One region of the Streptomyces sp. NPDC058632 genome, then DNA from elsewhere that is predicted to be linked to it. Evidence: predicted binding sites of a transcription regulator. Region 1 holds the regulator's gene; the other holds the start of a gene.
The links. Region 1 encodes HrcA, which represses chaperone genes, less so after heat shock. Its sites were predicted from a motif close to TTNGCACTCNGNNNNNCNGAGTGCNAA; they were not measured.
Positions count from the first base shown of each region.

Region 2: the regulator HrcA is predicted to act here: its motif matches at 5,238-5,264, upstream of ACFWVE_RS12905 (FmdB family zinc ribbon protein).

Region 1 covers NZ_JBHXQZ010000114.1:12,267-23,379, forward strand. Annotated here, with positions in the region: gene ACFWVE_RS30810 (AIPR family protein) at 1-324, opposite strand, end outside; gene ACFWVE_RS30815 (hypothetical protein) at 800-1,141, shown strand; gene ACFWVE_RS30820 (NUDIX hydrolase) at 1,144-1,884, opposite strand; gene ACFWVE_RS30825 (SRPBCC domain-containing protein) at 2,434-2,886, shown strand; gene ACFWVE_RS30830 (nucleotide disphospho-sugar-binding domain-containing protein) at 2,955-3,431, shown strand; gene ACFWVE_RS30835 (SpoIIE family protein phosphatase) at 3,740-5,911, shown strand; gene hemW (radical SAM family heme chaperone HemW) at 5,960-7,192, shown strand; gene ACFWVE_RS30845 (DUF3097 domain-containing protein) at 7,193-8,047, opposite strand; gene ACFWVE_RS30850 (MBL fold metallo-hydrolase) at 8,091-8,819, opposite strand; gene hrcA (heat-inducible transcriptional repressor HrcA) at 8,989-10,005, shown strand; gene dnaJ (molecular chaperone DnaJ) at 10,006-11,113, shown strand, end outside.
Region 2 covers NZ_JBHXQZ010000026.1:70,127-81,239, forward strand. Annotated here, with positions in the region: gene ACFWVE_RS12875 (DUF6227 family protein) at 1-753, opposite strand; gene ACFWVE_RS12880 (P1 family peptidase) at 1,103-2,128, opposite strand; gene ACFWVE_RS12885 (hypothetical protein) at 2,251-2,427, shown strand; gene mscL (large conductance mechanosensitive channel protein MscL) at 2,455-2,961, opposite strand; gene ACFWVE_RS12895 (RcpC/CpaB family pilus assembly protein) at 3,101-3,733, opposite strand; gene ACFWVE_RS12900 (S-methyl-5'-thioadenosine phosphorylase) at 3,911-4,753, opposite strand; gene ACFWVE_RS12905 (FmdB family zinc ribbon protein) at 4,859-5,227, opposite strand; gene ACFWVE_RS12910 (MFS transporter) at 5,525-6,817, opposite strand; gene ACFWVE_RS12915 (potassium/proton antiporter) at 7,152-8,732, opposite strand; gene ACFWVE_RS12920 (penicillin acylase family protein) at 8,926-11,113, shown strand, end outside.

The DNA of each region.
Region 1 (11,113 bases):
CTCCGTGTCGAAGCCGGCCGTCCCCTTGTCCTTCCACTTGGCTTGGATCAGGTAGATCTCGGAACCCGACGCGGAGAACGCCACGCTGTCGATACCGAAGTCGTCACGGCCGTCAATGACCCCGGCCGCGGCCTCGTCCGACGTGCAGTCCGTGAGGATGCGGGCCGCCTTCGCGGAGACGGCCCGCGACAACAGTGCCGTCTCGCGCTCCTTGGGGTCCTTCTTCACGAAGTCGTCCATGGAGATCCGCTGCCCGAACTCCTTCAGCAGCGCCTTCCTGATGTGCTGAACCTCCAGCGGCATGTTCTGCCCGCCCTGCGTCATGCATCCCCCAACACCGAGGTCTCGACCAACCGGTCAGTGTAACCACATCAAATGATTGCTATCTGGCCAAATGGCCTGCTCTGTAAGGGATTTGAGGTTGACGAGGGTATCCTGTGGGCTGAAAAGAAACCGGTCGCCCTGTTAGGCATCGCGCGGACATCGGTTGCACGCGGCCATGTGCCCGTGTTGTGGTGTAGCGGATCATGGGTTACGCGTTCTGGTGCGAGCCCGCTGACGATCTCGGCGGACGCCGCTCTCCACGAGGCGCCCTGCTGAGGCGGGTCGGACCTCCGGTTCGGCGGAACCACTCTCCCCGGCCCGCGGATTCCGGTGCTTTGATCGGCTGCACCATCCGGAGGGACACCATCTGTGCGCTGCCCTTGCCCAGGCCGAACACGCCCGCACCCTGCTGACCGGTGCCCCCGGCGACGAGGTGCCGTTCTGGGCGTCGGCCTGGGGTCCACCGGCCGCGTCGGTGTACTCCCGCACTGCCAAGGTCCACGAAACTTTGGGAGACCACCGGACCGCCGCCGAGCAGTACGCGCTGGCCGCCACGGCCCGCCCGGCGGACACCTATGCGCGCATCGTCGCCCTGGACCTGGTCGCGGGCGCGGAGATGCACCTCAAGTGCGCCAGCATCGAGCAGGCGTGCGCCACCTGGCACCGGACCATCGACCACATGGGCGGTGTCCGCTCCGTCCGCACGGAAAAGGCGGTCCACCGCATGCGCAGCGACCTCGCACGCTTTCGGTCCCGTGGCCTGCAGTGCGTGGCCGAGCTCGACGAACGGGGACGCGACTTCCTCGTCGGCGCCTGACCTCAGCGGTCCCCGGAGAAGCGGCGGATGATCGGCTCCAGGTAGTCCGCGTGCGGACCGGGCAGACCGGCCAGTTCGCCCGGTGAGCGGACCAGGGCGATGTCGTCGAGTTCGGGTTCGCGGCTCTGGCTGCGCTCGGCTGCCGCAGCAGCGGTGAAGTCCGCGCGCAGCGTCGCCTCGGGAAGGGGCGGGGCGAGGTAGGTCAGGCCGATGCTGTCGTTCTCGCCACGGGTGACGACCCACAGCTTCAGGTCCTCGGCTGCCGCGCCGATCCCCAACTCCTCGGCGAGCTCTCGCGCGGCCTGGCCGGCCAGTGCCGGCTCGTCCAGAGCCGCCCCGTTCCGGGGAGGCTCCACAGACCCCCCTGGCAGCTGCCAACGGCCCGGGGCGGCCGTAGCGGGCGACATCCTCGCTGCCAGCACACGGCCGTCGTCTGCCGGCTGGACGACGTTCACGAACAACGAGGGCAGTGCGGTGGCGCCAGGAACGCGACGCAAGGCGTAGTGCCGGTAGGTCACACGCACCCAGGAAAGGCGCAGGGTGCGCGGGCCAGTCCGTTCCAGTCCCCCACACGCCACCACAGGCCCGTCGAAGAGGGCGGGGTTGGCCCGGACCGCCATGTCCCACACCCGGTCCCGGGCCTCGGCGTCCTGGGGCGGCAGCGGCGGTTCCGCAGCTTCGGTCAACAGGAGCCGCTCAACGTCGAAGAGGTCAACGCCCGCAGGGGGCAGTCTCTCGGTCACCGGCCCATCGTAGAACCCGCCCCACTCCTGCCCGCCACGAGTGCCTGCTCGTCCCTCAGCAGCGTTCGGTGCTCAACCAGGTCGTCACATCCATCGACGCCCGTACCGCGATCGCCGATCGTCCCGACCCGGCTTCAACCGCCGCAGCGGCACGCTTTTCGTTCGCTCGAACAGGTGAGAGCGCGGCCGGTGAATCGTCGCTTGTGGCTGGTGACGGAGTTCTTACCGGCACCCCGGGTTCCACAGAGTCCAGGGCTCTTGTTTCGGAGAGATTGGTTCGGCCTGCCCGCAGTCCGCGAGGGCCGCCTCCCGGCGTCCTGGCAGCGAGATCGGATGACGTGGATCAAGCCTGAGGTCCTCGGACGGTCCCGTGGGTGGTGGAGAGCTGTCGGTGCGGAGACCGGGCTTGCGCCTCCCCGCTCCTTCGCCGAGTCCGTGCCGCACCGGTACGGCCGCGCGGGAAAGTTCCGGCAGGCCGATGAATCTCCGCGCCCGCGGGCGTCTACAGGTGCAACAGTCCCGAGCGGTATGAGACCAGGAGGCGAAAAGATGAGCACCGAGCAGACCACCCCGGCCGGCGGCTTCTCCTACGAGCTGACCCGAACGCTGGACGCCCCCGCGGTCAAGGCGTGGCGGGCGTGGACCACCCCCGAGCAGTATGCCCAGTGGGCCTACGCCGCTCCCGGCTCCGTCGAGATGGACGTACGGCAGGGCGGAGCGTGGAAGGCCATGACGGTCACGCCCGACGGCGGACGGTTCCCGCTGACCGGCTCCTATCTCGAGGTCGTCGAGAACCGCCTCCTGGTGATCGGCATGGACGTACCCGGCAAGCCCGAGCCCGCGGTCATGACCGTGGAACTCGACGAGCAGGACGACCACCGCACGCAGATCGTGCTCCGGCAGACCTGCGACACCGCAGAGGATCGCGACGCGGCCGAGCAGGGCAGCACCATGCTCCTCGACAGTCTGAACGTCTTCCTGGCCGATGGGGCGAGGGACTGAACCCCGCTCACAACGCACCACCGGCCCCGGATCATTCGGCAGGCCGGAACCGCGCGGGCGTACGCGCGGTGGTGCAGGCGGGGTGGGCCGAACTGGGCGGCTGCGGCGCCGACGTCCTGGCCGTCGGCGACCTCCCGCACGACTGGCTGTTCCCTCGCACCGCCGCCGTCGTCCACCACGCCGGGGCGGGTACCACCGCAGCCGGACTGCGGGCCGGAGTACCCGCCCTGCCGGTCCCCGTCACGGCCGACCAGCCGTTCTGGGCGTCTCGGCCGTCCAGCTGGGAGTCGCTCCCCGGCCTCCGCCGTTCCAGGACCTCACCGCCGAAGCCCTCGGCGCCGGAATCGCGGCCTGCCTGTCCGATCCGGCCCACCGCCGCGCGGCCGAACCCGCCCACGGCACCGCCGCAGAGGACGGCGCCGCTGCGGTGCTCGCCCACATCAGCTCAAGACGCACGGGGTGAACCCGAGGGACGCTCCGTCGCCGTGGTCACCCGGGAAGGCTTCGAGGTGGCGCTGGAGCGTGCGTGCCCGCCCCGCTCCTGACGCACCGTCCACTGCGGCGATGTGGCGCGCACCGCCTTGATTCGTCCGGTCGGGTCCGAGCGGAGGGTGGGGTCCCGGTTCGACGGCCCGGGGCCCCGTGCTGCTGTCGCCCGCTGAGGGCCAGGGCTTCTCGCTTTCCGGTGTTGCGCGAAACTGGCCGGTTTTCGGTGGTTCCCGACCGGGTGTGGGGTGTTGTTCCTGCTTTCGATGGTCCACTTAGGTAACTGGTTGCTTATGGGTGGGGTCGGTCTGTCACCCTGTCGGCATTGATCGAGGTGTATTCGTACGAACTGCCCGGGGAGCTGCCCATGGGGGTCATTCCGACGCAACGGGAGACCTCGCCTGCCGCGTCCGAGGCGTTCGCGCGGGCATGTGCGCGGGCGGACGCGACCCTGCCCGGCGGTTCCCTCGCCCCGGGGTCCGCGCGCGCCCTGGTGCGGGCGGCGCTCGCCGAGTGGACGGAACACGCCCTGCCCGGCGTCGAGCACCTCACCCCCCGCGCCGGTGACGACGCCACGCTGATCGCCAGCGAGCTGGTCACCAACGCCGTCGTGCACGCCGGGACCGAGGTACGGCTCACCTGCACGCTGGAGGAGGACACCGGCGCGCTCGTCATCGAGGTCGCCGACCGGCACCCCTCCCGCGCCCCGCGCGACAGCGGGCCGGACGCGGCGCCCTCCGAGAGCCCCGAGTACGGGCGGGGGCTGCGGCTCGTCGCCGCTCTCTCCGAGGCCTGGGGGATCACGTACCGGCCCGGCGCCCACACGAAGACGGTCTGGGCCCGCATCCCCGCCGGAGGCCTCGCGGCGGACGGCCCGGACGGCGTGACGGACGGCGTGGGTGACTCGGTCGGCGGGGGCGACTGGGGCGACGACGTGTGCGCGTACGTGGAGGAGGCGGAGCCGGACGGGGTGCATGAGGTCCCGGGGTCCGGCGGGGGCCGGGAGGTGTGGCGTGCCTCGCGGCCGTACCGACGGGACGGGGCCTGGCTGGGGCGCGGAGCGCTGTCGTTCCTGGCCGAGGCGTCCGATCTGCTCGCCGGGCAGCTCGACGAGGATCTCGTCGCCGCGCTCACCGGGCAGCTGATCGTTCCGCGGCTCGCGGACTGGTGTGCCGTGTGGCTGGAGGACGGGAGCAGCGGTCACGGCGGCTGGGGCGGAAGCACGTCGGCCGACGGGTCCCGTCTCGCCCGGGTCTGGCACGCCGACGAGAGCCGCGTCGGGGAACTGAGCCGGGTGCTCGAGCAGAATCCGCCGCCGTCCTCCGACCCGTTGTCCCCCGGCCCGCTCGACTACCCCTGGCCCGAGAAGGCGTTCCGGATGCCGGAAGCCGGCCTCGGCCTGCCGGAGGCCGCTCTCGGTCTGTCGGAGAGCCTCGGCGGGGCGGAGGGCTTCCGCATGCCGGGGAGCCTCGGCATGCCCGGGGTCGCGGACGGCGGACCGGCGTACGACTGCGTCGTCTCCGTCTCCCTCCCCGTGCCTCTCCCGCCCCCGGTCTCCGTCCCCGCGCCCGGCGCGGCCCTCGCCTACCGGCTCGTCGCCGGCGGGCGGCCGCTCGGGACGCTGGTGATCGGACGGGCCGGGATCGGGCGGTTCCCGGACGAGATCACCGGGCTGGTGGAGGATCTCGGGCGGCGCGTGGCGCTCGCCATCGGCGCCGCCCGGCAGTACGCCCGCCAGGCCACCATCTCCGCCGTGCTCCAGCGCGGACTGCTGCCCGGCGCCGTCGCCGAGATCCCCGGTGTGCGCTCCGCGTTCGTCCACGAGCCCCTCGACAAGGGCGGACCGAGCGGCGACTTCTACGACCTGTTCCAGGCGGGCGAGGGCCGCTGGTGCTTCGCCATCGGCGACGTCCAGGGCAAAGGGCCCGAGGCGGCCGTCGTCATCGGTCTTGCCCGGCCCTGGCTGCGGCTGCTCGCCCGCGAGGGCTACCGCGTCGCCGACGTCCTCGACCGCCTCAACCAGCTGCTCCTCGACGACGCCACCGAAGCCGCCGACGCCGCCGCCCGCGCCCTCGTCGCCGCCGGTGCCCGCCCCTCCGCCCCGGGCGACGGCCCCCAGACCCGTTTCCTGTCCCTGCTCTACGGCGAGCTCACCCTCCGCGCCGAAGGCGACGGCGGCGCCCGCGTCACCCTCGGCTCCGCCGGACACCCCCTGCCGCTGCTGCTCGCGCCCGACGGGACGGTCCGTACCGTCGCCCGGCCGCAGACCCTGCTCGGGGTCGTCGAGGACGCCACCTACACCAGCGAGACCTTCGAGCTGCGCTCCGGCGACACCCTGCTCTGCGTCACCGACGGCGTCACCGAGCGGCGTTCCGGCTCCCGCCAGTTCGACGACGGCGACGGGCTCGCCACGGCGCTGGCCGGCTGCGCGGGGCTGGACGCCGGGCTGACGGCGGAAAGGATCAACCGGCTCGTCCACGAGTTCGGGGCACGGCCGCCGGCCGACGACCTCGCGCTGCTCGTGCTCCAGGCGGACTGATCCCGCGACGCGGGAGAGGACCGGGACGAGTGCGGGACAATGGAGCACATGCCTTCCGCACTCCCCGACGGCGAGCCCGTCCCCGCCGACGGCGCGCTGCCCGCGTCCGCGCTCGCCGGGGCCGCAGGCCGCCCCCTCGGGTTCTATCTGCACGTGCCGTACTGCGCGACCCGCTGCGGCTACTGCGACTTCAACACCTACACCGCCACCGAGCTGCGCGGCAGCGGGGGAGTGCTCGCCTCCCGTGACAACTACGCCGACACCCTGACCGACGAGGTCCGCCTGGCCCGCAAGGTGCTCGGCGACGACCCGCGCGAGGTGCGCACCGTGTTCGTCGGCGGCGGCACGCCCACCCTGCTGGCCGCCGACGACCTCGTACGGATGCTGGCCGCGATCCGCGACGAGTTCGGGCTCGCGGCGGACGCCGAGGTGACGACGGAGGCGAACCCGGAGTCGGTCGACCCGGCCTACCTGGAGACTCTCCGCGAGGGCGGCTTCAACCGGATCTCCTTCGGCATGCAGAGCGCCCGGCAGCACGTGCTGAAGGTCCTCGACCGCACGCACACCCCCGGCCGCCCGGAGGCCTGCGTCGCCGAAGCCCGCGCGGCGGGCTTCGACCACGTCAACCTCGACCTGATCTACGGCACCCCCGGCGAGTCCGACGACGACTGGCGGGCCTCGCTGGACGCGGCGACCGGTGCCGGGCCGGACCACGTCTCGGCGTACGCGCTGATCGTCGAGGAGGGCACCCAGCTGGCCCGCCGCGTCCGCCGCGGCGAGGTCCCGATGACGGACGACGACGTGCACGCCGACCGGTATCTGATCGCCGAGGAGACCCTGTCGGCAGCCGGCTTCGACTGGTACGAGGTGTCCAACTGGGCCACCTCCGACGCCGGCCGCTGCCTGCACAACGAGCTGTACTGGCGGGGCGCCGACTGGTGGGGCGCCGGCCCGGGGGCGCACTCGCACGTGGGCGGGGTGCGCTGGTGGAACGTCAAGCACCCGGGCGCGTACGCGGCGGCGCTGGCGTCGGGCCGGTCGCCGGGCGCGGGCCGGGAGCTGCTGTCGGACGAGGACCGGCGGGTGGAGCGGATCCTGCTGGAGCTGAGGCTGCGGGAGGGCGTGCCGCTGTCACTGCTGAAGGAGGAGGGACTGGCGGCGTCGCGGCGGGCGCTGGCGGACGGGCTGCTGGAGCGGAGGCCGTACGAGGAGGGGCGTGCGGTGCTGAGGCTCCGAGGGCGGCTGCTGGCGGATGCCGTGGTCAGGGATCTGGTGGACTGATCACTCGGCGGAGTGGATCACCGCGGAACGCGGGTTCGGTCCCTGACCTGGTTCGTAGGCTGCCGTGACGAAGTCGATCAGCTCCTCGACCCTGCCCAGGAGCTCCGGCTCCAGATCCCTGTAGGACCGCACGCGTCCCAGAATGTGCTGCCAGGCCGCCCCCGTGTTCTCCGGCCAGCCCAGTGCCCGGCACACCCCCGTCTTCCAGTCCTGGCCGCGCGGGACGCGGGGCCAGGACTCGATGCCCAGGGACGACGGTTTCACCGCCTCCCAGATGTCGATGTAGGGGTGGCCCACCACCAGGGCGTGCTCACTGGTGACCGCCTCGGCGATGCGCGACTCCTTCGAGCCCGGCACCAGGTGGTCCACCAGGACCCCCAGCCGCGCGTCCGGGCCCGGACCGAACTCCTCGACGATCGCCGGGAGGTCGTCGACGCCCTCCAGGTACTCCACGACGACGCCCTCGATGCGCAGGTCGTCGCCCCACACCCGCTCCACCAGTTCGGCGTCGTGGCGCCCCTCGACGTAGATGCGCCCGGCGCGTGCCACCCGTGCGCGTGCGCCCGGGACGGCCACCGAACCGGACGCCGTACGGGCCGGCCGCGACGGACCGGCGGCCGGCCGGACCAGCGTCACCACGCGCCCCTCCAGCAGGAACCCGCGCGGCTCCATCGGGAACACCCGGTGCTTGCCGAAGCGGTCCTCCAGGGTCACCGTGCCCGCCTCGCAGCGGATCACCGCGCCGCAGAATCCGCTGCCGGGCTCCTCCACCACCAGACCGGGCTCGGCCGGCACCTCGGGGACGGGCCGGGACTTCTTCCACCCAGGGGTCAGGTCAGGAGAGTACTGGCGCATTCTGATGACGATAGGAGAAGCCGGCCCCCGTTCGGCCGAGGATTCAGCACGACACGCCGAAGCGGACCGCGAGGGCGTCGCGCTGGGCCCGTACGAACGCCGCGTCCACCGCCGCGCCGTGGCCGGGGACGTACACCGCGTCCTCGCCGCCCAGGGCCAGCAGCCGGTCCAGGGCGGACGGCCAGTGCGACGGGACGGCGTCGGGGCCCGCCTGCGGTTCGCCGGACTCCTCCACCAGGTCGCCGCAGAACACCACCCCCGGGTCGCCGGGCACCAGCACCGCGAGATCGTGCGCCGTGTGCCCCGGGCCCACGTTCGCGAGCAGCGCCTGCCGTCCGCCGCCCAGGCCGAGCGTCCACTCGCCGGACACCGTGTGCCGGGGACGGACCAGCGCGTCCACGGCCTCCTCCGCGGCCCGCGCGTCCAGACCGTGGCGCACCGCGTCCGCGCGCAGCTCCTCGCGGCCGTCCCGCGCGAGTGCCGTGTCCATGCCCGCCGCGCCGAACACCTCCGCGCCCGCGAACACCGCCGCCCCCAGCACATGGTCGAAGTGGGGGTGGGTGAGCGCGAGATGCGTCACACGCCCCCCGGCGAGCGCCTGCGCCCCGGTCCGCAGCCGCGCACCCTCGCCCAGGGACGAACCGGCGTCCACGAGCAGCACCGCGTCCGCCCCGACGACGAGCCCCACCGTGCAGTCCCACACCGGAAGCCGGCACCGCCCCACCCCCGGCGCCAGCCTTTCCCATCCCGACTCTTCCCAAGCCACCGTCATACCGCGACGCTAACGGCCCACGGCTTTCGCGGCGCGTCCGCGCGGGACCGGCCTTGCCCGGGGAGTACCCCCCGGCCGTACACTGGGCGGGGAGTCTGGCACTCGCGTGCGAAGAGTGCCAGGGCATCCGGAAAACGGACCGGGCGGACGGCTTTTGGAGGTGTGCGTGATGCTCAGTGAACGCAGGCTCCAGGTGCTGCGCGCCATCGTCCAGGACTACGTCGGCACCGAGGAGCCCGTGGGCTCCAAGGCCCTCACCGAGCGGCACAACCTGGGCGTCTCCCCGGCCACCGTGCGCAACGACATGGCGGCCCTGGAGGACGAGGGCTTCATCGCCCAGCCGCACACCAGCGCCGGGCGCATCCCCACCGACAAGGGCTACCGGCTCTTCGTGGACAAGCTCGCCGGCGTCAAACCGATGACCGCGCCCGAGCGGCGCGCCATCCAGAACTTCCTCGAGGGCGCCGTCGACCTGGACGACGTCGTGGCCCGCACGGTGCGGCTGCTCGCGCAGCTCACCCGGCAGGTCGCCGTCGTGCAGTACCCGTCGCTGACCCGCTCGACCGTGCGGCACGTGGAACTGCTCCCGCTGGCGCCCGCGCGCGCCATGCTGGTGCTGATCACGGACACCGGACGGGTCGAGCAGCGCATGGTCGACTGCCCGGCGCCGGTCGGCGAGGCGTCCCTGGCGGATCTGCGCGCGCGGCTCAACAGCCGTGTCGCGGGCCGCCGTTTCACCGATGTACCGTCCCTCGTCGAGGACCTCCCCGAGGCCTTCGACCCCGAGGAACGCGGTACGGTCTCGACCGTGCTCTCCACCCTCCTGGAGACGCTGGTCGAGGAGAACGAGGAGCGGCTGATGATCGGCGGCACCGCCAATCTGACGCGCTTCGGACATGATTTTCCCTTGGTGATCCGGCCTGTCCTGGAGGCGCTCGAGGAGCAGGTCGTGCTCCTCAAGCTGCTCGGCGAGGCGAAGGATCCGGGCGTGACCGTCCGTATCGGTCATGAGAACGCCCATGAGGGACTCAACTCCACGTCCGTCGTGTCGGTGGGCTACGGTTCGGGCGGCGAGGCGGTTGCCAAGCTCGGCGTGGTCGGACCGACCCGCATGGATTACCCGGGAACGATGGGAGCGGTACGCGCAGTGGCACGGTACGTCGGACAGATCCTGGCGGAGTCGTAAGTGGCCACCGACTATTACGCCGTACTCGGCGTGCGCCGGGACGCGTCGCAGGAAGAGATCAAGAAGGCCTTCCGGCGACTCGCCCGCGAGCTGCATCCGGACGTCAACCCGGATCCGAAGACCCAGGAGCGGTTCAAGGAGATCAACGCCGCCTACGAGGTGCTGTCGGATCCGCAGAAGAAGCAGGTCTACGACCTCGGCGGCGACCCGCTCCAGCAGGCCGGCGCCGGCGGCGCGGGCGGCTTCGGTGCGGGCGGCTTCGGGAACTTCTCCGACATCATGGACGCGTTCTTCGGCACGGCGTCGCAGCGCGGTCCGCGCTCGCGCACCCGCCGCGGCCAGGACGCGATGATCCGCCTCGAGGTCGAGCTGGACGAGGCCGCGTTCGGCACGACCAAGGACATCCAGGTCGACACGGCGGTCGTCTGCACCACGTGCAGCGGTGAGGGCGCGGCGCCGGGCACCACGGCGCAGACCTGTGACATGTGCCGCGGCCGCGGCGAGGTCTCGCAGGTCACGCGGTCCTTCCTGGGCCAGGTCATGACCTCGCGCCCCTGCCCGCAGTGCCAGGGCTTCGGCACCGTCGTCCCGAACCCGTGCCCCGAGTGCGCGGGCGACGGACGGATCCGCTCCCGCCGCACCCTGACGGTGAAGATCCCGGCCGGTGTGGACAACGGCACCCGGATCCAGCTGGCGGGCGAGGGCGAGGTCGGCCCCGGCGGCGGCCCCGCCGGCGACCTGTACGTCGAGATCCACGAGCTGCCGCACAACATGTTCCAGCGGCGCGGCGACGACCTGCACTGCACGGTCACCCTCCCGATGACGGCGGCCGCCCTCGGCACCAAGGTGCCGCTGGAGACGCTGGACGGCATGGAGGAGGTCGACATCAGGCCCGGCACGCAGTCCGGCCAGTCGATCCCGCTGCACGGCCGGGGCGTCACACATCTGCGCGGCGGCGGCCGGGGCGACCTCATCGTGCACGTCGAGGTGCAGACCCCGGGCAAGCTCGACCCCGAACAGGAGCGCCTGCTGCGCGAATTCGCCAAGCTCCGCGGCGAGGAGCGCCCGCTGGGCCAGTTCCAGCCGGGCCAGCAGGGCCTGTTCTCCC
Region 2 (11,113 bases), on a different contig from region 1:
TCAGGGCACCTGGGTCGCGCGACGCTCCATCGCATCACGGGCGGCGTCCTCGGTGGTGTACACCTCGCACATGTGCCGCCCGTCGGGAGTGGCCGTGTGCTCCACCTCCCAGAGGGAGATCTCCGCACCGTCACGCAGCAGGAACGCGTGCTCGTACAGCGAGAAGGACAGCCCCGAGCGGCCGGGGCCCACGGTGGACGGGCGGCCGAAGGCCTGGGTGATCCGGTGGGCGGACGCCGTGGTCAGCAGTGCGGCCGTCCCGGGACCCGGACGGTCCGTGTTCTCCGCCCGGCGCAGTAAGCGGCGCGCGTGGTCCGCCGAACCGTCGGGGACGTAGACGGGCCGGGGCGCGGGGATCCGGGACAGCTGCACCATCACCGGCAGTTCGAAGTCCGGGGTCTCCGGCGGCAGCGGCAGCCGGGCGGTGGCGACGCCCAGCTCCTCCTCGTCCGCATACACCTCGTGCTGCGGCTCGCTGCCCGGGGTCGTGTTGTGGACCAGTTCCCAGAGCGTGAGCGCCGAGCCGTCGGCGAGCAGCCAGGTGTGCCGGTACGTCTCGCGGTGCAGGCCGGCGCTGTGGTGCGCGGAGTGCAGCGAACTGTCGTGGGCCAGCGCGCAGTCGAGCAGGCGTACTGCCTCGTCGGGCAGTTCGAAGGAGTTCAGGGCACGGCCGAGCAGTCGCGCGAGATGCTCCTCAGGAGACTCGGGCGAGTCGGCTGGTTCGTACGCTGCCGTCTCGTACGGAACGCTCAAGGCTTCTCCTGGCGTCGCTGCATGTCACCTTGTGGGTGCATACCGTAGCCCCTCGGGCGGGCATCATGTCCGGAAACTGAGAAAACGTGCGGCCGGAAAACGAACGGACCGCGCGAAGAATTCCCGTCCGCCCCCGACGGACACCCGTACTCCCTGTTCAGACGCCCCTCCTGCCGCTCGTCGCCGGCCCGTCGGCCGCCGGTCACGCACTCCGCTCAGCGGTCGGCTTCCTCCGCTCACCGGACGCCCCGGCCGACCCGCCCGATCCCCCTACGCTTCCCCGTCCGGCGCGCCACACGCCTCCCTGCCCGGTTCGTCGTACGACTACCCGTACAACTCCCCGTACGGACTACCCGTACAACTCCTCGTACGACGGCCAGACTCCGCCCGGTCCGTCCACCGACTCGGCTGCGCGCAGGGCCCGTACGATCGCGCGGGTCACCAGGTCGGCGCCCGCCGCGAGGATCTCGTTCAGGGCGAGCGGGTTCGCGGCGTCGAGCGGGCGGGAGCCCGTGGCGAGGGTGAACACCGTGTCCCCGTCGTTGAGCAGGTGCACCGGCCGCACCGCCCGCGCGATGCCGTCGTGCGCGGTGCCGGCCAGCTTCTGCGCCTGTGCCTTGGACAGGTCCGCGTCGGTGGCGACCACCGCGAGCGTGGTGTTGAGCGGCTGCGGCCCGTTGTGCTCCGCGACGCCGGCGAGCCGCCGGACCGCCGCCGCGTGCACCTCCGTGTCCGGATGACGCACCCGGCCGCCCCGGAAGAACTCCCCGTACAGGGCCCCGGTGTCCGGGTCCAGCGCCGACCCCGCCGCGTTGGCCACCACCAGCGCGGCCACCGTGATCCCCGAGTCCAGCACCGTGCTCGCGGTGCCGATTCCGCCCTTCACCGCTCCGACCACGGCTCCCGTGCCGGCGCCCACGCACCCCTCCGGCACCCGCGACCCCGGCGCGGTCGCCGCGGCCGACTCGACCGCCGCGCGCCCGGTGGCCGCGTCCGGCCGGGCCCCGAAGTCCCCGCCCCGGCCCAGGTCGAAGACGCACGCGGCCGGCACCACCGGCACCACATGCGTGGGATCGGGGCCGACGCGCACCCCGCGCCCCTGCTCCTCCAGCCAGGCCATCACCCCCGACGCCGCGTCCAGTCCGTAGGCACTGCCACCGGTCAGAACGATCGCCTCGACCCGCTGCACGAAATTGCGGGGATCGAGCGCGTCGGTCTCCTTCGTGCCGGGACCGCCGCCGCGCACGTCCACGGCGGCCACGGCCCCGCCCTCGGGCGCGAGCACCACCGTGGTGCCGGTGAGCATGCCGTCGCCGGTACGGGTCGCGTGTCCCACCCGCACACCGGCCACATCGGTCAGAGCGTCAACAGTCATGGCGCCAGTCTTGCGCGGTCACCGTCGGAGCGGGGAGCAGCCGCCGAGAAGAGGTCACCGGCGAGGAGCCGGGGAGTAACCGCCGTCCGGGGAAGGTTCCGCCGGGGCCGTATTCTGGGCGTATGAGCACTGCCCCCGATCCCCGGCCGCGCGAGCCGAAACCCGCGCTGGTCTTCGACGACCCGCTGGACCAGCCGTCCGCGGACGACACCGACCGGGGATGGGGCGACCGCCCGTCCGGCGACAGCGCGTCGGACCTGAAGCGCTTCCTCGACGAGAAGCCGCCCCACCACATCTGACCGGGGCACCGGGCGGACCGGCGCCGGCTATCGCTCGCCGTACCCCGCGCCGTCGCCACGTACCGGGACCCCGTCGCGCTGCGGGCCGCGCTGCGCCACCAACTCGTCGCGGATCTCCTTGAGCACCTCGAGCTCGGAGATCTCGACGATCTCCTGCGTGCCCTCCCTCGCCTTCCTGCGGGCCTCGACCCGGGCCAGGTACCGGGCCATCGGCATCACCATCAGGAAGTAGACGACCGCGGCCGTGATCACGAACTGGAGTGTCGCGCCGAGGACCGAACCCCACAGGATCCTGACGCCCGTCGCGGCATCGCCGGCGCCCGTGCAGGGGCCCTTCAGGCACGAGCTGTAGGTGTCCAGGTTCTGCGTGCCGAAAGCGCCGACCAGTGGATTGATCATCCCCTTCACCATCGCGTTGACGACGTTGGTGAAGGCGGCGCCGATGACCACGGCCACGGCCAGGTCGACGACGTTCCCACGCATCAGGAAGGCCTTGAAGCCCTGCCAGACGCTGGTTTCGTTCTTCTCACCCACCCCGGGGCCTCCTCTCGTATGTGTGACGCTCGGAATCGAACGCTCCGCAACCTATGCCGGCGCCCCGCCGCACAGTGCGATCGGGTCTCGAACGAGGTGCTCGACGCGGCTCCCGCGCCCTCGGCCGAGAGGGACCGGCTCACCACAGGGTCACCGCCAGTCGTGAGGTGGCGCTCGCGCCGGCGAGGCCGGCCGCGGTGGCGCGCGGAACCGACAGCACCACCAGGGCCCCGCCCGTGCCCGGGCCCATGCCCGTGTCCTCCAGTGGCTTCGGCACCTCGGTGACCCGCGCCCCACGGGCGACCACACGGGCCTCACCGCCCGTCCCCCGCTCCTCGGCGGCGATGACATCGACCCGGTCGCCCGGCCTCAGCAGCCGCACGGTGGCCGCGTCGGCGATCCGCACCGGCGCCGTCACCCGCGCTCCCGCGCGCCGCGCCCGTACGACGCGGTCTCCCGTGGACGCCGGCCCGGCATGGGTGCTCGAAGCGCCGAGGGGATGCCCGCGCGACCGGTCCGCATCCCGGGGGCCCGCCGCCACCAGCGCCACCGCCGTGACAGCGAGCCCGACCGCCGCCGCCCGCCTCCGGTGCCGGACCAGCCGAGCCGACCGCAACAGCCCGCCACGCACCCGCACCGGCGCGAAGTGCGGCACCTCGCAACGCGGTGGGACACCCGCCCCGGGCGGGTGCGGAACAACTGCGGAGCGGGAGGGAGGAGGCGCGGAGGAGGGAGACGGAGAAGGGGAGGGGAAGGACGGAGGAAACTGCACGGGACCACCACCTGCGACGAGGGATCGGCTTGCGGATCCCACGATGAGGCTTCCCGCCGTTCTCCACCGGAGCCTGTGGACAGACCACAGCCTGTGGAAAACTCCCTCACCCGAACGTGAGCCACAGCACGGGCCCCGCGCCGGCGGTCCCGCGTCGCGAGCCCCGCGCCGGCAGCCCTACGGCAGTGCGAACCCCGGATCCACCCCGCCCAGCGCCGAGGCGCACGGGCAGTCCCGTTCCTCCGTCGTCGGCAGCGCAGCCACCGCGTCGAAGAGAACGTCACGCAGCCGGTCCACGTTGTCCGCGAACACCCGCAGCACCTCGTCGTGCGAGACGCCCTCGCCGGCCTCGGCACCGGCGTCGAGGTCGGTGACCAGGGCCAGGGACGTATAACAGAGCTCCAGCTCACGGGCGAGCGCCGCCTCGGGGTGGCCGGTCATGCCCACCACCGACCAGCCCTGCGCCTGGTGCCACAACGACTCGGCGCGGGTGGAGAACCGGGGCCCCTCGATCACGACCAGCGTGCCGCCGTCCACCGGCTCCCAGTCCCGCCCGCGCGCCGACTTCAGGGCGGCCGCCCGGCCGGCGGGGCAGTAGGGGTCGGCCAACGACACGTGCGCGACGTTCGGGACAGTGCCGTCGGGCCGGGGCAGCCCGTCGAAGTAGGTGTTCGTCCGGGACTTCGTACGGTCCACGAGCTGGTCCGGGACCAGCAGCGTCCCCGGTCCGTACTCGGGCCGCAGCCCGCCCACCGCGCACGGCCCGAGAACCTGGCGCGCGCCGACCGACCTGAGCGCCCACAGGTTGGCCCGGTAGTTGATCCGATGCGGCGGCAGATGGTGGCCGCGCCCGTGCCGGGGGAGGAAGGCGACCCGCCGGCCGGCCAGTTCACCGAGGAAGAGGGAGTCGCTGGGCGCCCCGTACGGGGTGTCCACCTGAACTTCGGTCACGTCCTCGAGGAAGGAGTAGAAACCGGATCCGCCGATCACGCCGATCTCGACGTTCGCCTTGTTCGTCATGTCCCGCACCCTAACCGGCCCCGGAAACGCCGAGAACCCCGTCGTCGGACGACGACAGGGCTCCCGTAAGGGATTCGGCCCCGGACGGCGCGCGAGGATCCCTCCTCAGGCGGCGGTGCTGCCGGCGGTGCTGCCGGATCCGGACGACGAGCCGGAGCCCGGGTTCGAGCCGGAGCCCGAGGAGGACGAAGCCGAAGAGGGCGAGGAGGACGCGGAGGACGAAGACGAGGACGAACCCGTCGACGAACCCGTCGACGAACCGGCCGTCTTCGACGCCGGGGCGCTGCTCGACGAGGAGCCGCGGCTGTCGTTGCGGTAGAAACCGGAGCCCTTGAAGACAATGCCGACCGCCGAGAACACCTTCTTCAGGCGACCCTGGCAGTTCGGGCACTCGGTAAGAGCGTCATCGGTGAACTTCTGCACCGCCTCGAGGCCCTCGCCGCACTCGGTGCACTGGTACTGATAGGTGGGCACTGTCTTCCTCCTGGCACTCTCACTCGATGAGTGCTAACGATCGTCAATGTTAACCCGTGCCGCAAGTGATCGGCGTAACGCACGTCACCCCGCCACGGCGGCGGCCGGAGCGTGACCGTCACGGGGACGGTTCTCCGCGCGCGCCCGTACGTGCCCCGCGCGGACCCCCGACGCGTCCCCGGGGCGTGCCTTCCCAGGCGGGAAGCCACGTCCGTGGAGCCGTCACCGCCCCACGCGTGCGTGCGGGAAACCCGACAGGAGCCTGCCCCGCGCCCTGCGCGACGGCCCGCCCGTGCGTCACATCTCACTGACCCCGACGGGATCGCGCCGGGCCGCGCCGCGCGTGACCTCGCGGGTCGCCCGGGGCGGCACCAGCCGCGACCGCAGGGCCAGCAGTGTCACCAGGGCGAGCACCGTGCCGCCCATCGGCACCAGGAACCCGGAGCCGGCCCGGAGGCTGTCCTCCAGCTGCCCGGAGACCGTGACCGCGGCCGCCTGGCCGAGGGCCACCGCGCCGGTCAGCCAGGTGAAGGCCTCGGTGCGGGCGCCGGCCGGGACGAGGTCGTCGACCAGCGTGTATCCGGTGATCAGGGCGGGTGCGATGCACATGCCGACCAGCAGGCCGAGACCGGCCAGGAGCAGCGCCGAGTGGGCGGTCCACAGGGCGGAGGCGGTCACCGCGAGCGCCACGTACCCGATGACCAGGCGCCGCTGGGGGGCGACCTTCCAGGCGATGGCGCCGCAGGCGATGCCGGAGAGCATGTTCCCCGCCGCGAAGACGCCGTACAGGATGCCGTTCAGTCCGGGTTCGCCGATCGACTCGGTGTACGCGGCCAGCGACACCTGCATGCCGCCGAAGACGGACCCGATGCCCAGGAAGATGACGATCAGGACGCGCACCCCGGGGACGCGCAGCGCGGAAGGGTGCTCCACGCGCGCGTGCCCGCGGGCGGCCACCTCGGGCTGCGTGCCCTTCTGCGCGGCGAACAGCAGACCGCCGATCAGGGTCAGCGCGGCCTCCGCCACCAGGCCCGCCGCCGGGTCCACGGCCGTGCACAGGGCGGTGGCCAGCAGTGGTCCGACGACGAAGGTCAGCTCGTCGGTGACGGACTCGAAGGCCGCCGCCGTGGTCATCAGCGGGGAGTTCCTGAGCTTCACACCCCAGCGTGCGCGCACCATGGGCCCGATCTGGGGCACCGAGGCGCCGGTGGGCACGGCGGCGGCGAACAACGCCCACAGCGGGGCGCCGTTCAGCGCCAGCGCGGTCAGGGTCAGCCCGGCCAGGGTGTGCACCAGGACACCGGGGACGAGGACGGCACGCTGCCCGTGACGGTCGGCGAGCCGGCCGCTGTAGGGCGCGAACACGGCCATGGCGACGCCGGTGGCCGCCGCGACGGCGCCGGCCGCGCCGTACGAACCGGTGGTGTGCTGCACCAGCAGCACGATGGAGAGGGTGAGCATCGCGAACGGCTGGCGTGCCGCGAAGCCGGGAAGCAGGAACGTCCAGGCGCCGCGCGTGCGCAGCAGTCGGCCGTATCCCGGACGGGGGGTGGCCGCAGAGTCCTTCGACGTGGTGACCGTGGATGCCACGGCCCGTGCCTTTCTGCCGCCTGGTGGCGCGTGGGCCCCTGGTGTCGGGCGCGCCGAGAGCTGTCCTCTTGCGCTGACTGCGGTAGATGCCGGTGCCACAGCTCAGGGCGTGCCGGCCGCCATACGGTCGCGCCAGCTCTGCGTCAGGCAGAGTTGGTTCGATCTGGGTATCGCTTGCATGGTACAGGCGGTTCCGGGTATACGCAGGTGCCAGGTGCTTGTGGTCCTGTGAAAGTGAGCACAGAGAGGCTACGGCCCTGCGAATGACGGGTCGTGCCCGAACCGCGCGAACGACGCCGGAAGTGACGTCTCAGCCCCGCCTCCGCCCGCCCGGTCACCCCCCGGGCCTCGCCCCGCCCGCCCCCAGCCAGCCGGCCAGTTTGCCGCCGCGGCCCACCGCGCGGAGGCGGCGCTCGGCGGCGTCCCGGACCGGGTCGGTGGCGACGACGAGCAGTTCGTCCCCGCGCCGCAGCATCGTCGTCGGTCCCGGAACGAACGAGGTGCTCCCGCGCACGACGAGCGTGACGGCCGCCCCCTTCGGCAGCCGCAGCTCGCCGACCTCCACGCCGTGCATCCTCGACCCCTCCGGGATGCCGACCGACAGCAGATGTCCGCGCAGCCGCTCCAGGGGTGCCGACTCGATGCCCAGGTCGGCGGCCTCCGTACCCTCGCCGAGCCGCAGTGTGCGGGCCAGCCACGGCAGCGTCGGTCCCTGGACGAGGGTGTAGACGACCACCAGGATGAAGACGATGTTGAAGATCGAACGGCTGCCGGAGACGCCCTCCACCATCGGGATCGTCGCCAGGACGATGGGCACGGCGCCGCGCAGCCCCGCCCAGGACATCAGTGCCTGCTCCTGCCAGGGCGCCCGGAACGGAGCCAGGCACAGCACGACGCTCAGCGGGCGGGCCACCACGGTCAGCACCAGTCCGATGATCAGCGCGGGCACGATGTCGTCACCCAGCTCGTGCGGGGAGACCAGCAGACCGAGCAGGACGAACATGCCGATCTGGGCGAGCCAGCCGAGCCCTTCGGCGAACCCGCGCGTGGCGGGCCAGTGCGGCAGCTTGGTGTTGCCCAGCACCATCGAGGCGAGGTAGACGGCGAGGAAGCCGCTGCCGTGGGCCATGGCGCCCGCCGCGTAGGCGGTGGTGGCGATGGCCATGACGGCGATCGGGTAGAGACCGGAGGCGGGCAGCGCCACGTGTTTGAGCCCCAGGGAGCCCAGCCAGCCCACCGCGAGTCCGACGACGGCGCCGATGGCCAGCTCCAGGGCGATCTCACCGAGCAGGACGTACCAGTGCTCGATCGGGCCGGCCGTGGAGAAGGCGAGCACCATGATGACCACGGGGGCGTCGTTGAAGCCGGACTCGGCCTCCAGCGTGCCCGTCACCCGTGAGGGGAGCGGGATGCGCCGCAGCACGGAGAAGACGGCCGCCGCGTCGGTCGAGGACACCACCGCGCCGATGATCAGTGCCTGCCGCCACTCCAGCCCGATCAGGAAGTGCGCGGCCGACGCGGTGACACCGACGCTCGCCGCGACGCCGACGGTCGCGAGGACGGCGGAGGCGGGCAGGACGGGTTTGATCTCCGTCCACTTGGTGCCCAGACCACCCTCGGCCAGGATCACGACCAGGGCCGCGTATCCGATGACCTGAGTCAGTTCGGCGTTGTCGAAGTGGATGTCGCCGATGCCGTCCTGGCCCATGGCGATACCGATGCCCAGGTACACGAGCAGGCTGGGGAGACCGCTGCGTGAGGAGATCCGGACCGCCGCGACGGCGACGAGCAGGACCAGCGAGCAGACGAGCAGGAGCTGGTTGAGGTGGTGGACAGTCGTGGCCGTTCCCTTCCCTGGCACCCGCGCGGTGCGCCCGAGCTCCTGTCCGGGGTCCGGGTCGGCCGGCGCGTTCACGGCGAACTACTTCGTTACCTTACCTAACTCTTGACGCTTTCTTGACGCGCGTTCCTGGCATCATCGAACGTCCGTCCGGGGTGGTACCCGACTCCGCGTCAAGTGGCGCAGGGCCCTGCGCCTATCGTTGCCCCAGCGCTCAGTTAAAAGCACAGCCCGCCCTGCCGCTCGCGTAAGGACAGCAAGGACAGCGATGCCCCCCAATACCACCGCCTCCACGGGTCAGCAGCCCGGCAAGTCCGGCAGGAAAAAGGGGCGCAAAGCCCGTCTGGTCGTGTTCGTCCTGGTGCTGGCACTGATCGGCGGTGCCGCCTACGGGGCGTACTGGTCGGTCGGCACCGTGCGCGCCTCCTTCCCGCAGACCAAGGGCTCGATCACCCTCGAAGGCCTGTCGGGCCCCGTCGACGTCAAACGCGACGGTCACGGGATCCCGCAGATCTACGCCTCCTCCGACGAGGACCTGTTCATGGCGCAGGGCTACGTCCAGGCGCAGGACCGGTTCTACGAGATGGACGTCCGCCGGCACATGACCTCCGGGCGCCTGTCGGAGATGTTCGGCAAGAGCCAGGTCGAGACCGACGAGTTCCTGCGCACCCTGGGCTGGGACCGGATCGCGCAGGAGGAGTACGAGAAGACGCTCTCCCCGGCGACGAAGAAGTACCTCGACGCCTACGCCAAGGGCGTCAACGCCTACCTGAAGGGCAAGGACGGCGCCGCCATCTCGCTGGAGTACGCGGCCCTGGGCTTCACCAACGACTACAAGCCCGGCGCGTGGACCCCGGTGGACTCCCTGGCCTGGCTGAAGGCGATGGCCTGGGACCTGCGCGGCAACATGCAGGACGAGATCGACCGCGCCCTGATGACCAGCCGCCTCGGCCCGGAGCAGATCGCCGACCTGTATCCGGCATACCCGTACAGCCGGAACAAGCCGGTGGTGCAGGAGGGCCAGTACAACGAGCTCACCGGCACCTACGAGTCGGGCGGTGACGAGAGCGGCAGCGGCACGGGCGACGGCACCGGGACCGGCATCGGCGACGGGACCGGCATCGGCGACGGCACCGGCACCGGCACCGGCACCGGAGTGGAGGGTGCGTCCGAGGTGGACGGCACCGCGGGCACCGCGGGCACCGCGAGCGGCCTGGAGAGCCAGCTGACGGGGCTCCAGCAGGTCCTGCAGGACCTCCCGACCGCCGTCGGCGTCAACGGCGACGGCATCGGCTCCAACTCCTGGGTCGTCTCCGGGAAGCACACCATCACCGGTGAGCCGCTGCTGGCCAACGACCCGCACCTGTCGCCCGCACTGCCGTCCGTCTGGTACCAGATGGGTCTGCACTGCCGCAGCGTCTCCGCCACGTGCCAGTACGACGTCTCCGGCTACACCTTCGCAGGCCTGCCCGGCGTGATAATCGGCCACAACCAGGACATCGCCTGGGGCCTGACCAACTCCGGGGTCGACGTCACCGACCTCTACCTGGAGAAGATCACCGGCGACGGCTACCAGTACGGCGGCAAGGTGGTGCCCTTCAAGACCCGCGAGGAGACCATCAAGGTCGCCGGCGGCGCCTCGCAGAAGATCGTCGTCCGGGAGACCAACAACGGCCCGCTGCTCTCCGACCGGTCCAAGGACCTGGTGCGGACCGGCAAGAAGGCCACCGTCGACTCCGCCGCACCCGACCGGGGCGACGGCTACGGCGTCTCCCTGCGCTGGACCGCGCTGGACGCCGGCCGCACCATGGACTCCGTCTTCGCGATCAACCGCGCGAAGGACTGGGACGGCTTCCGCGAGGCGGCCACCCTGTTCGAGGTGCCCTCGCAGAACCTCGTCTACGCGGACACCGAGGGCCACATCGGGTACACCCTGCCCGGAAAGATCCCCAGCCGCGCGGAGGACCACGACGGCTCCATCCCCGCACCCGGCTGGAACCCCGCGTACGAGTGGACCGGCTGGATCGAGCAGGACGAACTGCCCTACGAGTTCGACCCCGACCGCGGCTACATCGTCACCGCCAACCAGGCCGTCGTGGACCCCGACACGTATCCGTACACCCTGACCACCGACTGGGGCTACGGTGCCCGCAGCCAGCGGATCAACGATCTGATCCAGTCGAAGATCAAGGACGGCGGCAAGATCTCCACCGACGACATGCGGCAGATGCAGCTCGACAACAGCAGCGGCATAGCCAAACTGCTCGTGCCCGAGTTGCTCAAGATCGACGTCGACGACCCGGACGTGCGTGAGGCGCAGAAGCTGCTGGAGGGCTGGGACTACACCCAGGACGCCGACTCGGCGGCGGCCGCCTACTTCAACTCCGTCTGGCGCAACGTCCTCAAGCTCGCCTTCGGCCACAAGCTGCCCAAGGAGCTGCGGGTCAAGGGCCAGT